2 regions of the Anoxybacillus sp. MB8 genome follow, and region 2 is predicted to be linked to the other one. Evidence: predicted binding sites of a transcription regulator. Region 2 holds the regulator's gene; the other holds the start of a gene.

Region 1 (7,599 bases), on a different contig from region 2:
CGGAGTCTGACCTTGTGATCGGTGCAGTATTAATCCCAGGAGCAAAAGCGCCAAAATTAGTGACAGAAGAAATGGTCAAAGCGATGCAACCAGGTTCAGTCATCGTTGACGTAGCGATCGACCAAGGCGGGATTGTTGAAACGAGCGACCATGTAACAACGCACGACAACCCAACATATGTGAAACACGGCGTCGTTCACTACGCAGTAGCGAATATGCCTGGAGCTGTGCCACGCACATCAACACTTGCACTTACAAACGTCACAATGCCATATGCACTACAAATTGCAAATAAAGGCGTACACAAAGCGGTCGCAGACAACCCTGCATTACGCCTTGGTGTAAACGTCGCAAACGGAGAAATCACATACGAAGCAGTCGCACGCGACCTCGGTTACGACTTCGTTCCTGTTGAAGTGGCATTAGAAAAACAATTATTAGCATAAAAAAACGAAAGGTGTCCTGACAACATGGGACACCTTTTTCTTATAACACTTTAGATAAAAACGACTTCGTTCGCTCATGTTGTGGTGCATCAAAAATTTGTTGTGGTGTTCCTTCCTCTACAATCACTCCACCGTCCATAAAGAGAACGCGATCCCCGACTTCACGCGCAAATCCCATCTCATGCGTCACGACGACCATCGTCATGCCTTCTTTCGCTAGTTGCTTCATGACGGCAAGCACTTCCCCGACCATTTCCGGATCGAGCGCAGACGTCGGCTCGTCAAATAACATCACTTTCGGCTCCATCGCAAGCGCACGAGCAATAGCAACACGCTGTGCCTGTCCACCGGATAATGAATCCGGATATACGTGTGCCTTATCTTGTAAACCGACTTTCGCAAGCAACTGCATCGCTTTTTCTGTCGCTTTTTCTTTCGACCATTTGCGCACTTTCATCGGGGCGAGTGTAATATTATCAAGCACCGTCATATGCGGAAATAAGTTAAATCGTTGAAACACCATGCCAACTTCTTCACGCACTTTATTTAAATCCGTTTTCGGATCCTTTAAATGAAATCCGTCAACGATGATATCCCCCTCATCAAAATCTTCAAGCAAGTTTAAACAACGTAAAAATGTCGACTTTCCTGAACCAGAAGGGCCGATAACGACGACCACTTCTTTTTCATGAATGTGTACATCAATTCCTTTTAACACTTGTAGCGATCCGAACGATTTTTTTAAATTTGTCACTTGAATCATGCATCATACCTTCTTTCTAACCGATGTAGCAACTTGCTTAACGAGAGGGTAAGCACTAAGTAAATGAGCGCAACAGTTAAGTACGGCTCCCAGACGCGATAATATTGCCCTTGCATTGCTCGTCCCCAGTACATCAGTTCAGGTGCCGCAATAATTGCCGCAAGAGACGAATCTTTAATGAGAACGATAAATTCATTGCCGAGCGGTGGGATCATTCGTTTAATGGCTTGTGGCAAAATGATGTAACGCATTGCCTGTACGTGTGTCATTCCAAGCGAACGGGCCGCTTCCATTTGACCGCGATCAATGGACTGGATGCCAGCACGGAAAATTTCCGCAATATATGCAGCCGCGTTTAAAGATAAAGAAATTGCGCCAGATACGAGCGGATTCGGTTGAGCCGTAAAAATAGGCATCACACCAAAATGAATAAGCAAAATTTGTACGAATAATGGCGTGCCACGGAAAAAATGAACGTACCAATCAAAAGGAAGACGAACGAGGCGGCTTTGAACCATTTTTCCGAGCCCGATGGCTAAACCGAGAATCGTCCCGAAAAAAATGCCAACTAACGATAAGCCGATCGTCCAGAGCACTCCTTTCAAAAAAAACGGTGCATATTCAACAATCATATTGAAACGAAAATCCATCATTAATCACCTTTCCCTTTGTAAAAATTGCGTAACTGTCTAAAGTTACGCAATTTTTACATCAACGTTATTGCTGTTGTTGTAATGATTCAATATTCGGTTCTGCACCAAACCATTTTTTGTAAATTTCTGTGTACGTGCCATTTTCGATGACTTTTTTCAACGCTTCGTCTACTTTTTGTTTTAACTCGCTTCCTTTCGGGAACATAAAGCCGTAAAATTCAGATTCAAAATGTTCTGGGTCTTCGAACGCTACAATTTTAGCATCTGGATTATTTTTTACGTATTCGTTGGCGACGGCATTATCTGTGACAACGGCTTCCACACCACCGTTTAATAAGTCCATAATCGCAACGACCGTATTCTCAAACTTTTTAATATTTTTATTCTCTTTTCCTAAAATCTTCTCAACCGCTTCTTGTCCAGTTGTACCGTTTTGGACGCCGACAACTTTTCCTTGTAAATCTTTCGCGCTTTTAATCGAACTTCCTTCTTTAACAAGAATCATATGTGTCGATTCAAAGTACGGAATAGAAAAGTCATACGTTTGTTTCCGATCATCGTTAATTGTAATTCCTGAAACGGCCATATCCGCTGTTTTCCCTTGAATAGCCGCAAACAATGGATCCCAACCGATGTTTTTTAATTCATATTCTAGTCCAGCTTCTTTCATGACAGCTTTTAATAAATCGACATCAAAACCGACAATTTCCCCTTTATCCATGTATTCAAATGGGGCAAACGCCGCATCTGTGACGACAGTAATTTTCTTTTCTGTTGTCGCCGTTTTTTCTGTCGAACTACCACATCCAACAAGCGCAAACATAAGCATAAAGACAAGCGTTGCAATCATTCCTTTTTTCACCATTGTTATTCCCCCTTACTATTTGCTGTAAAATAATAAATGCTTGTGTATAAACATGTTATGCTCCTCATGTTTCACATATTATCAGCTTTTTTGTTTTTATGCAACAAATTTTATAAAAATAATTTTTGGAAAAATCTTTATTTTAAAAAATGTTTTTGATCAACTTTTCACAAATTTTTCAATCCTTTATGCTCCTCACCTTGTTAAAAAGTAGTATTCTTTATATAGGGGATATTTTTATTATCCTGAATGAATGGGAGGAGATTATAATGGCGCTACTGACTGTACATGAAGCGTTAATGGACGCTTGGAGAACGTTTAAAGGTGATAAATGGAAAAAAGAAATTGACGTTCGCGATTTTATTTTAAATAACGTAACCGTTTACACAGGGGATGAATCGTTTTTACAAGGTCCGACGGAAGCGACGAAAAAACTTTGGGAACAAGTGATGGAACTTTCGAAACTAGAACGCGAAAAAGGCGGCGTTCTCAACATGGATACGGAAATCGTATCGACCATTACGTCGCACGGACCTGGCTATTTGAATAAAGAACTTGAAAAAGTCGTCGGTTTCCAAACAGACGAACCGTTTAAACGGGCGCTTATGCCATTTGGCGGTATTCGCATGGCCGAGCAAGCATGCGAAGCGTACGGCTACCAAGTAAGCGATGAAGTAAAGAAAATTTTCACTCAATATCGTAAAACGCATAACCAAGGCGTATTTGACGTATATACGGACGAAATGAAAGCGGCGCGCAAAGCAGGAATCATTACAGGGCTTCCTGACGCATATGGACGCGGTCGCATTATCGGTGACTATCGTCGCGTGGCCTTATACGGTGTTGATCGCTTAATTGAAGAGAAGAAAAAAGATTTACGCAACACAGGTGCGCGTACAATGAGTGAAGACATCATTCGTCTTCGTGAAGAATTAGCTGAACAAATTCGCGCCCTTCAAGAATTAAAAGAAATGGCTGCAAGTTACGGCTACGATATTTCTAAACCAGCGCGCAATGCACACGAAGCGTTCCAATGGCTATATTTCGCTTACCTTGCGGCGATTAAAGAACAAAACGGTGCAGCAATGAGTTTAGGTCGCGTTTCTACGTTTTTAGATATTTATATCGAACGCGACTTGCAAGAAGGGTCATTAACAGAACGGGAAGCACAAGAGCTCGTTGACCATTTCGTTATGAAGTTACGCCTCGTCAAATTCGCGCGAACACCAGAATATAATGAGCTATTTAGCGGCGACCCAACGTGGGTAACCGAGTCGATCGGCGGTGTCGCGATTGACGGCCGTCCGCTTGTGACGAAAAACTCGTTCCGCTTCTTGCATACGCTCGACAACTTAGGGCCTGCACCGGAACCAAACTTAACGGTGCTTTGGTCCACACAATTGCCAGAAGCGTTCAAAAAATATTGCGCGAAAATGTCGATTCAAACAAGCTCTATCCAATATGAAAATGACGATTTAATGCGCCCTGAGTTCGGCGATGACTACGGCATTGCGTGCTGCGTATCCGCGATGCGAATCGGCAAGCAAATGCAATTTTTCGGCGCGCGTGCAAACCTTGCAAAAGCATTATTATATGCGATTAATGGCGGCGTAGATGAAAAATTAAAAGTGCAAATCGGTCCAGAATTTGCGCCAATCACATCTGAATACTTAGATTACGACGAAGTGATGCGCAAGTTTGATAACGTCATGGAATGGCTAGCAGAGTTGTATATTAATACGTTAAACGTCATCCATTACATGCATGATAAATATTGTTATGAACGAATCGAAATGGCGCTTCACGATACGCACATTTTGCGCACGATGGCAACTGGTATCGCTGGGTTGTCCGTTGTCGCTGACTCATTAAGTGCGATTAAATATGCGAAAGTAAAAACGATTCGTGATGAAAATGGCTTAGCTGTCGACTTTGAAATTGAAGGCGACTTCCCGAAATACGGTAACAACGATGATCGTGTAGATTCGATTGCTGTCGATATTGTTGAGCGCTTCATGACAAAATTGCGCAAACATAAAACGTATCGCGATTCAAAACATACAACATCGATCTTAACAATCACGTCAAACGTCGTCTATGGGAAAAAGACAGGAAATACACCTGACGGCCGTCGCGCAGGCGAACCGTTTGCACCTGGTGCTAACCCATTGCACGGCCGCGACACAAAAGGTGCGCTTGCGTCGTTAAGCTCTGTCGCAAAATTACCGTATGAATATGCATTAGATGGCATTTCAAACACGTTCTCAATCGTGCCAAAAGCACTCGGTAAAGATGATGCAACACGCGTTCAAAACCTTGTGGCAATTTTAGACGGATATGCTAAAAAACGCGGTCACCATTTGAACGTCAACGTCTTTAACCGCGACACGTTGCTCGATGCGATGGAGCACCCAGAAAAATATCCGCAGCTCACCATTCGTGTATCAGGCTATGCGGTGAACTTTATTAAATTAACACGCGAACAACAAATTGACGTCATTAATCGGACGTTCCATGAAACTATGTAATGGAAGCTCCCACACATTGTGGGAGCTTTCTACCTAGGAGGAAAACAATATGAACGGATTTATTCATTCGATTGAATCATGCGGAACGGTGGATGGTCCCGGTATTCGCTACGTCATTTTTACACAAGGCTGTTTATTACGTTGTCAATATTGCCACAACGCAGATACGTGGGAAATTGGCAAAGGAAAGCAAATGTCCGTCGATGAAATCATCGCTGATGCCCTAACATACTTGCCGTTTATGCAAGCATCTGGCGGCGGGATTACAGTAAGTGGCGGAGAACCGCTTTTACAAATCGATTTTTTAATCGAGCTATTTCGCCGTTGTAAACAGCTTGACATTCATACAACGATTGATTCATCAGGGGGATGTTATACGACGGAGCCGTCGTTCCAACAAAAGCTTGATGAATTGCTTCAATATACAGATTTAATTTTGCTAGATTTAAAACATATCGATGAAAAAAAACATCGGAAACTAACAGGAAAAACAAATGAACATATTTTAGCTTTTGCTCGTTTATTATCTGAGCGAAACGTACCCGTCTGGATTCGTCATGTGCTCGTTCCAACCGTCACAGACGATGAAGAAGATTTACATCGCTTAGCTGACTTCATTCGTACGTTACGCAACGTCGAAAAAATTGAGGTACTTCCGTATCATCAACTCGGCGTGTACAAATGGAAAGCGCTCGGGCTGACATATCCGCTTGAAGGCATCCCGACACCATCAGAAGAACGTGTTGAAAAAGCAAAACAAATATTAGGCGCAAAATAGGCTGGTCGTCATTGACCAGCTTTTTGCATAAATTTTACTTTCAACTCATCCCATGTCAATTGTTCCGTCCGTTGCACGAGCCAGTCTGGAGATAAAGATGCCAAATGATTCCCGATACCGACGGAAAACATATTTGTTTGCTTAATCGCCTTCATCCCTGCCTCACCGTCTTCAATGGCAACACAAAAGCGCGGATCGACATAAAGATGTTTAGCGGCCGTTAAAAAGATTTCTGGATCGGGCTTCATGCGCGTAATTGTTTTTACGTCGACGATGACGTCGAAAAATGAACGCACACCAAGCCGCTCAACAACTACACTTGCATTTGAACTTGACGATGCGAGCGCCATCGGGACACCGTCGCGCTGAATGTCGCGAAGGAGATCTATCATTCCCGGCAACACGTCACTTGGCGACAATTGCTCGATCAACACACGATAATATTGACCGCGCCGGTCGCCAAGGGCTCGCTTTTCTTCTTCCGACCATTCACGCGCCTTTTCTCCAAGAAGCGCCTCAACCATCGCCTGTCTGCTCATACCTTGAAGCTTTTGATTGAGCTGTCGATCAAAGGGCACTCCTATTTCATCGGCGACGCGTTTTGTCGCAATATAGTACAGCTCAACCGTATCAGCAATGACGCCATCTAAATCAAAAATAACTGCTTCAATCATTGCGTCCTCCCATTTGACTTTCTACCATTTTTCTTAACCGCGGACTAAGCGAGAGTTTCATCCAATGCTCATATATTTCCTTCTTTTCCGCAAGCGACAAATAGTAGCGCCCATTCGCCTCTTGTTTTGCTCGCTTCGTGACATCGTAAAGAGAGATCGCTGCAGCAACGGAAATATTAAAGCTTTGCACAAATCCATTCATCGGAATGATAAACTTCCCGTCCGCCAAAGCAAGCGCCTCTTCGGATACTCCGCGATGCTCATTCCCGAACAAAAGCACTGTCGGTTTCGCTACGTCAATTTGTTCAAGCGGAATCGTTCCTTCTCCTAAATAGCTTGCATATACTTGATAGCCGTTTTGTTGGAGGTGGCGAATGGCCTGTTCAATCGATGAATGTTTATGCACAGTTAACCATTTGTCCGCATGTCGCGTCACCCATTTATTCGGTTCAAACGGAGCCGCTCCGGCGACAACATGAACGTCTTGAATGCCAAACGCCTCGGCTGAACGTAACACCGCTGCTTGATTGTGCGGATCATCAACCGCTTCAGTCAAAATCGTAATATATCTTGTTCGTTCGCTTAACACATCGTACATCCGCTTTAAGCGACTTGGCAAAATCATTTCCCAAAGCAAGCGATTGTCGTCAGTTAACAATCCTTCTTCTATACGTTGTGCTAACCATTGCTGTTCTTCCTCTTTTGCCATTCGCATGCGACAACCCTCCTACGCTTTAATGACATGTGCGGTTTTCCCATTTGTCAACTTTAATAAGTCTTGAACAGAAAGCTTCATTTGCATGCCAATTTTTCCTGCGCTCACAATGATTTGCTCGTGCGCAAGAGCTGATTCGTCAACATACGTGTCGTACATTTTTTTCATCCCAATTGG
Region 2 (7,599 bases):
TCTTCCGGTAAGCCACCAACGTTATGATGTGATTTAATCGTTTGAGCCGTTGCTGTGCCGCTTTCAATAATGTCGGTATAAAGCGTACCTTGTACTAAAAACTCAATGCCATCTAGCTTTGCTGCTTCGTCATCAAACACGTAAATGAACTCATTCCCAATAATTTTTCGTTTTTGCTCTGGATCACTTACACCTTTTAATTTATTTAAAAACCGTTCTTTTGCATCCACTTTAATGACGTTCATATGGAAACCTTCACGGAACGTTTTCATGACACTTTCTGCTTCCCCCTTGCGAAGCAAACCGTGGTCAACAAAAATGCACGTTAACTGATCGCCAATCGCACGATGAACGAGAACAGCTGCTACCGACGAATCAACACCACCACTTAAAGCGCAAAGCACTTTTTTATCGCCTACAAGTCTACGAATTTTACGAACTTCGTGCTCAATAAAGCTTCCCATCGTCCAATCGCCTTTACACTTACAAATGTGAAACACGAATCGTTTTAACAATTCATTTCCATATACTGAGTGGCGCACTTCTGGGTGAAACTGAACGGCATAAAACTTTCTCGTTTCATCGCTCATCGCGGCAATCGGACAAGATGGGCTTGTCGCCTCAACGGTAAACCCTTCTGGCGTTTTTGTCACTAAGTCGCCATGACTCATCCAAACAATTTGCTCTGTCGGTAAGTCACCAAACAGTTGCGACGCACGTTGTACCGTAATCGTTGCTTTCCCATATTCCCGATGAGTCGCTTTTTCAACTTTCCCACCTAAATGATGCGTCATTAGCTGCATGCCATAACAAATACCTAAAATCGGAATGCCTAACTGAAAAAGTGCTGGATCGCACGTCAATGCTTGTTCGTCATATACACTATTTGGACCACCCGAAAAAACAATCCCTTTTACATTCATTTGTTGAATTTGCTCTGCTGTAATCGTATGTGGATGTAGCTCGCTGTACACACCAAATTCACGAATACGGCGCGTAATTAACTGATTGTACTGGCTACCAAAATCTAAAACGACGATCATTTCCTGCTGACTCAAACGAAATCACCCCATCTACATATAATAAAAAAGCTAGCATTCATACCCTCGCATAAAAAAACGAAGGCAGAATTCTAGCAATATAGAACACTGCCTTCGTAGTCGGGTCATTTACGGTGTCCCGGTAGAGACTCTCGAACCATATTATCGAGGATATACGAAGGTAAGCATCTTAAATTTTAATTCATTCTACCAACTTCATTCCTCATCGGTCAAGATACCTCCGTTTTTATTAAATTTTCTAACAATTAACAACAATATATTACGTGCATATGATATATCAATGAAATAGGTTACAGGAGAATAACTAACTATGGATGTTCAAACGAAAGCACTTATCGGTTCATTTACTCAAGCTGTAGGTACTGTCACTTCAGCCATTGGAAGCATTCCTTTTTTAAGCGATAAGAAACAGTTCGCCCTTGATTTATGGGGAAACGTATTGCAAGCGACAGGAAACGCCCTAGAGGCAGATGCCGAGATCCCTGATACACTAGGTATATACGGAAATCAAATTCAAGCTATCGGTAACGTAACCGTTGTTGCTGGACTATTAAACAAAGATGGAAGTCAACAGGAGATCACAGGAAATTGGTTACAATCATTAGGGGGGCTCATTGCGTTTGCGGATGATTGGGAAGGTGAGCAGTCATCTTTAAGCCCAGTGGGAAATTTGCTTCAATCGATCGGCAACGCCTTACAAGCTATTGGTGGCATATGTGAAGGACGAGGAAGTAAAGAGGGAGGGCAGACGATTGGCATCATTGGGGCATGGATTCAAGCTGTTGGCTCTGTTCTTTGTTTTTTAAGTCAGTTAGAAAACAAGGCTACTCGTGAAACAAAAGAGTAGCCTTTTTTTTCAATGCTAAAACGAATCAATCTTTTTTCCAACAATAATTAAATCTCTTTTCATCCCGTCTAACTCGGCGACTTTTGGCAAATATACCCACTTCTCAAAACCTACACTCAAAAATAGTTTCATGCTCGGCTCGTTGTGCGCAAAGATAAATCCGAGCAAAGTATCAATACCAAACTTCGGACACTCCGCTATCACTTTAGCTAAAATCTTTTTCCCTAATCCTTTTCCTCTAAAATTTTCATGAAGATAAATACTTATCTCAGCAGTCGCATGATAGGCTGGTCTCCCGTAAAAAGATTGAAGGCTTACCCAACCACAAACTTCATCTCCATATTTCACCATCCATAGAGGTCTTTGATTAGGGTTGTGTTCCTTAAACCATTCCAATCTATCGTCTATCGATACGGGCTCTGTATCAGCAGTTACTAATCGACTTGGAATTGTCGAGTTGTAAATGCTAACGATTGTCGGTAAATCATCTATACTCGCTATTCTAAATGTAACATCTTCTAACATAATCATACTCCTTCGCATCGTTTCATTGTATATTTCTACATTAACATTCACACATAATTTTAAAATGTCTAAAAATAAAAAATCCCCTTATCTTTTTATAAGGGGATAGGTCCTTTACATAAAAAATGCGGGAGAAGCGACCAACGCCACTTCTCCCACACGAAAAAGTATTACATCATGCCGCCCATGTCAGGCATGCCTGGTGTATTTTTGTTTTCTTCTGGCTTGTCAGCAACTACCGCTTCAGTTGTTAAGAACATAGCGGCAACAGACGCTGCATTTTGAAGTGCAGAGCGAGTTACTTTTGTTGGGTCAACGATACCTGCTTCGATCATGTCAACCCACTCGCCAGTTGCTGCGTTGAAGCCGATGCCAGGCTTTTCTGTTTTTAAGCGCTCTACGATGACAGAGCCTTCTAAACCAGCGTTTTGTGCGATTTGACGAACTGGCTCTTCGATTGCACGAAGAACGATTTTCACACCCGTTGCTTCGTCACCTTCAGCTTCAATAGCTGCAACTTTGCTGTATACGTTCATTAACGCTGTACCACCGCCGGCAACGATACCTTCTTCAACTGCGGCACGTGTTGCGTTTAATGCGTCTTCAATGCGTAATTTGCGCTCTTTCAATTCTGTTTCTGTTGCAGCACCAACTTTGATTACCGCAACACCACCAGCTAATTTTGCTAAACGTTCTTGTAATTTTTCACGATCAAACTCAGAAGTAGTTTCCTCTAATTGAGCACGGATTTGGTTGATGCGTGCTTGAATGTCTTCTGCACGACCAGCGCCACCAACAATTGTTGTATGTTCTTTCGTTACAACAACTTTCGCTGCGCGACCGAGTGAAGCAATTGTTGTTGATTTCAATTCGCGACCTAACTCTTCTGTGATCACTTCACCACCTGTTAAAATCGCGATATCTTGAAGCATCGCTTTACGACGATCACCGAAGCCAGGCGCTTTTACTGCAACAGCTGTGAATGTACCGCGAAGCTTGTTCACAACTAATGTTGCAAGCGCTTCGCCTTCTACATCTTCAGCAATGATTAACAATGGCTTGCCTTGTTGAACAACTTGCTCTAATACAGGAAGAAGTTCTTGAATGCTTGAAACTTTTTTATCTGTAATTAAGATGTACGGATTTTCTAATACAGCTTCCATTTTATCAGAGTCTGTGATCATGTATGGAGATACATAACCGCGATCAAATTGCATACCTTCCACAACATCTAATTCTGTTGTGAAACCTTTAGACTCTTCTAATGTAATGACGCCGTCTTTACCAACGCGTTCCATTGCTTCTGCGATTAATTGACCAACTTCTTCGTCAGCCGCAGAAATCGCTGCAACTTGAGCGATTGAGTCTTTGCCTTCAATTGGTTTAGAGATCGCTTTTAATTCTTCTACTGCAACAGCAACAGCTTTTTCAATACCTTTGCGAATGCCCATTGGGTTCGCACCAGCTGTTACGTTTTTCAAACCTTCACGAATCATCGCTTGTGCTAATACAGTCGCTGTTGTTGTACCGTCACCAGCAACATCGTTTGTTTTGCTTGCTACTTCCGCAACAAGCTTCGCACCCATATTTTCAAACGGATCTTCTAATTCAATTTCTTTCGCGATTGTTACACCGTCATTTGTAATGAGTGGCGAACCAAATTTTTTCTCTAATACAACGTTACGACCTTTTGGACCTAATGTTACTTTGACTGCATCAGCTAATTTATCTACACCGCGTAACATCGCACGACGAGCTTCTTCGCTGAATTTAATTTCTTTTGCCATACATCTTACCCCCTTGATAATCATTTTTGTTAAGTATTTTTGTATGCTTTATATGTTATCAGGCGAACGATTAACCAATCACAGCTAAAATGTCGCTTTCACGTAAGATTAAGTACTCTTTTCCATCATATTTCACTTCTGTACCCGCATATTTTGAGAAGATGATGCGGTCACCAACGCTCACTTCTGGAGCTACACGCTCACCATTGTCAAGAACACGGCCTGAACCAACTGCAACAACTTTTCCTTCTTGTGGTTTTTCTTTCGCTGTGTCTGGTAAAACAATTCCGCTCGCTGTTTTTTCTTCAGTTTGAATTAATTCAATGACAATACGATCACCTAGTGGCTTCAACACGGCAAACGACCTCCTTAATTAGATTTTCGTTCCGTTATTAGCACTCATCATCATTGAGTGCTAACACACTTATTATATTAATGAACTTTTTTCAATTTTTCAAGTAGGAAGTTAAAAATTTTTCACTAAATCTTTCCCTTTTTCATTATGTCTTTCCTTTCGAAATTCATACAAAAAATATGGTAAAATGAAAAAGTACTCATTTTGTCAAAAGGGGTTGAACACGTGAAAAAGCAATATTGGTATGTCATTATTACATACATCGCCATGCAGTTATCTAGTTTAATTGGCGTTCCTTTGCTTGCACATAGCGGATTTGTTGACGCATCAAATAAAGAAGTCGCTCTATCCATTGCCTCAGGTTATTGGGCTGTCATTAGCTTCTCGATCGCTTTTCTTTTCGTTCTTTATTTCATGAGAGAAGATATGAAATATTCGTACGATCGCCATCAAGCATCTATCGGAACGTCAATTTTTTGGGGAATTGGCGGGTTCTTTCTTGCCCTTTTCGCTCAAGGCATCGCAGCAAATATTGAGATGCACGTATTTGGCGTCGAGATGGGGTCCGAAAATACGAGACGCATTGTTGAGATGGTGAAGCTAACACCAGCGCTTATGCTCGTCACTTCGATCGTCGGACCGATTTTAGAAGAAATCATTTTTCGAAAAATTATTTTTGGAACGCTGTATCAAAAATATAACTTTTTCTTATCAGCAACTGTCAGTTCCCTTTTATTTGCTGTCGTTCATTTAGAGTTTGAACATTTGCTTCTTTATGCAACGATGGGATTTGTATTTGCTTTCTTATATGTGAAAACAAAGCGTATTCTCGTCCCTATTGCAGCACATGTACTGATGAATACATTTGTCGTTGCTATTCAAACGTTATTTGCTGAAGAAATTGAAAAGATAATGAAAGAAGCAGAACAAATGCAATTCGTGATTTGGAGGCTGTTTTCATGAAGTCTGAGCCGTTGTTTTACTTTTTGATGGGCATTTTATTCACTTATTTTGCTGTTGATAGTGCTGACGATGGCATTTGGGACGTCACAACGATGCTATTTATTCTTATTGCTACATTAGATTTTGGCACCGCTATTCGTTCTTTATTGAAAAAAACCTCCCGCTCGTAAATGGGAGGTTTACTCATTTCCGTAATGTTTTAAAAAGTAAACAAGTGACTGCAATTCGACCGCTAAATCAATATGATGAACACGAATGTGTTCAGGTACATGCAGACGAGCAGGCGTGAAGTTTAAAATCCCTTTAATGCCTTTTTGGACAAGCCGATCGGTAATCGGTTGGGCAACTTGGGCTGGAACGGTTAAAATGGCTACCGTAATCCCACCTAGTTTTTCTTCCAATTCATCTAAATGATAAACAGGCACTCCTCCGACTTCCGTTCCTACTTTATCTGGATCTACATCGAATGCCATCACAATTTTCGTATTATTGTTTTTGCTAAAATTGTAATTTAAAAATGCCGTACCTAAATTACCGACACCGAACAACGCTACTTCTGTCGTTTCATCTTGATCCAACGTTTTTCTGAAAAACGACAGCAAATAATTTACATTATAACCGTATCCTTTTTTTCCAAGCGCACCAAAGTATGAAAAATCACGGCGAATCGTTGCTGAATCGACTTTTACGGCTTCACTTAACTCCGCTGAAGATACACGCTGCTTTCCTGATGCATGCAAGTTTTTCAAAAAACGATAATACAACGGTAGTCGCTTTGCGGTCGCCTGCGGAATTTTTGGTTGTTCATTATTCACGAGTCAATCCCCCACATTTCCTTTCACAAATAGTTAGCGCTTTCATTTTTCTCTCCTATACGTCTGAAAAGTTCTCCCCACTTTTAAACTATACACTATTTTTTTCATTCTGTCTTTCCTTTGTACCCTTTATTATTATTTTTGTCAAATTTGTTATTCGTACACTAGTGTTGCCGAACATCAAGAAAGTACGTTACACTATCAAAAGAAGATTGAGGTGAAAAATGATGATCATTTTACAAGTAAATCAACTATCCAAATCATATGGGGCGGAACAAGTTTTATCAGACATTAAGCTTGAAATACAAGAAAAAGACCGTATCGCGTTAGTTGGAAGAAATGGTGCAGGAAAATCGACATTATTAAAAATCATTGCCGGCCAATTGTCATATGACACAGGGGAAGTGATTAAACCGAAACACGTAACAATTGGCTACTTAGATCAATATACTGGTTTGCACGCCCATCGCTCCATTTGGGAAGAAATGCTCGATGTGTTTGCCCCGCTTCAACAAATGGAAAAACAATTGCGTGACCTAGAACAACAAATGAGCTTGCACGGTGCCGACTATGAGCGCTTACTTGAGCATTACGACCGTTTACAAATGGAATTTAAAGAAAAAGGTGGCTATCAATATGAAGCCGATATTCGTTCTGTGCTTCATGGCCTCCGCTTTTCTCAGTATGACTACACAACAAAAGTATCCACGTTAAGCGGTGGACAGCGAACGCGGCTAGCGCTCGGCAAACTGCTTCTAGCTAAACCAGATTTGTTGATTTTAGACGAACCAACAAATCATTTAGATATGGAAACATTGCAATGGCTTGAACAATATTTAAAAAATTATGATGGGGCCATTCTTATCGTCTCACACGATCGCTATTTTCTTGACCAAATCGTGACACAAGTGTATGAATTATCACGCACAAAAATAAAAAAATACGTTGGAAACTATACAAGTTATTTACAACAACGGGCGGAACAATTTGAACAACAATTGAAACTGTACGAAAAACAACAAGAAGAAATTTCAAAATTAAAAGATTTTATTCAACGAAATATTGCCCGTGCATCGACAACAAAGCGAGCTCAAAGCAGAAGAAAACAACTAGAAAAAATGAATATCATTGAAAAGCCGCTCGGTGATGAAAAATCGGCATCGTTTCGCTTCGAAATTGAACGCCCAAGCGGAAATGACGTATTAACAGCTACCAATTTAGCCATTGGTTATGATCAAATCATCGC

What was found. Region 2 encodes Rex, which represses fermentation and respiration genes when NADH is low (regulators of the CRP and FNR family bind a similar motif). Its sites were predicted from a motif close to TTGTGAAATATTTCACAA; they were not measured.
Region 1: a site for Rex is predicted at 2,883-2,900, ahead of pflB (formate C-acetyltransferase). Genes of this name have one in related genera too.

Annotation. Positions count from the first base shown of each region.
Region 1 is NZ_RXXX01000047.1:1,936-9,534, reverse strand. Features, by position in the region: gene ald (alanine dehydrogenase) at 1-446, shown strand, start outside; gene EKC99_RS13240 (amino acid ABC transporter ATP-binding protein) at 487-1,209, opposite strand; gene EKC99_RS13235 (amino acid ABC transporter permease) at 1,206-1,859, opposite strand; gene EKC99_RS13230 (basic amino acid ABC transporter substrate-binding protein) at 1,927-2,727, opposite strand; gene pflB (formate C-acetyltransferase) at 2,997-5,255, shown strand; gene pflA (pyruvate formate-lyase-activating protein) at 5,305-6,033, shown strand; gene pgmB (beta-phosphoglucomutase) at 6,042-6,707, opposite strand; gene EKC99_RS13210 (TrmH family RNA methyltransferase) at 6,700-7,416, opposite strand; gene ybaK (Cys-tRNA(Pro) deacylase) at 7,435-7,599, opposite strand, start outside.
Region 2 is NZ_RXXX01000059.1:1,092-8,690, reverse strand. Features, by position in the region: gene guaA (glutamine-hydrolyzing GMP synthase) at 1-1,043, opposite strand, end outside; purine riboswitch at 1,138-1,239, opposite strand; gene EKC99_RS14200 (DUF6944 family repetitive protein) at 1,372-1,908, shown strand; gene EKC99_RS14195 (GNAT family N-acetyltransferase) at 1,924-2,433, opposite strand; gene groL (chaperonin GroEL) at 2,604-4,220, opposite strand; gene groES (co-chaperone GroES) at 4,291-4,575, opposite strand; gene EKC99_RS14180 (CPBP family intramembrane glutamic endopeptidase) at 4,801-5,538, shown strand; gene EKC99_RS14175 (YdiK family protein) at 5,535-5,708, shown strand; gene EKC99_RS14170 (redox-sensing transcriptional repressor Rex) at 5,718-6,353, opposite strand; gene EKC99_RS14165 (ABC-F family ATP-binding cassette domain-containing protein) at 6,581-7,599, shown strand, end outside.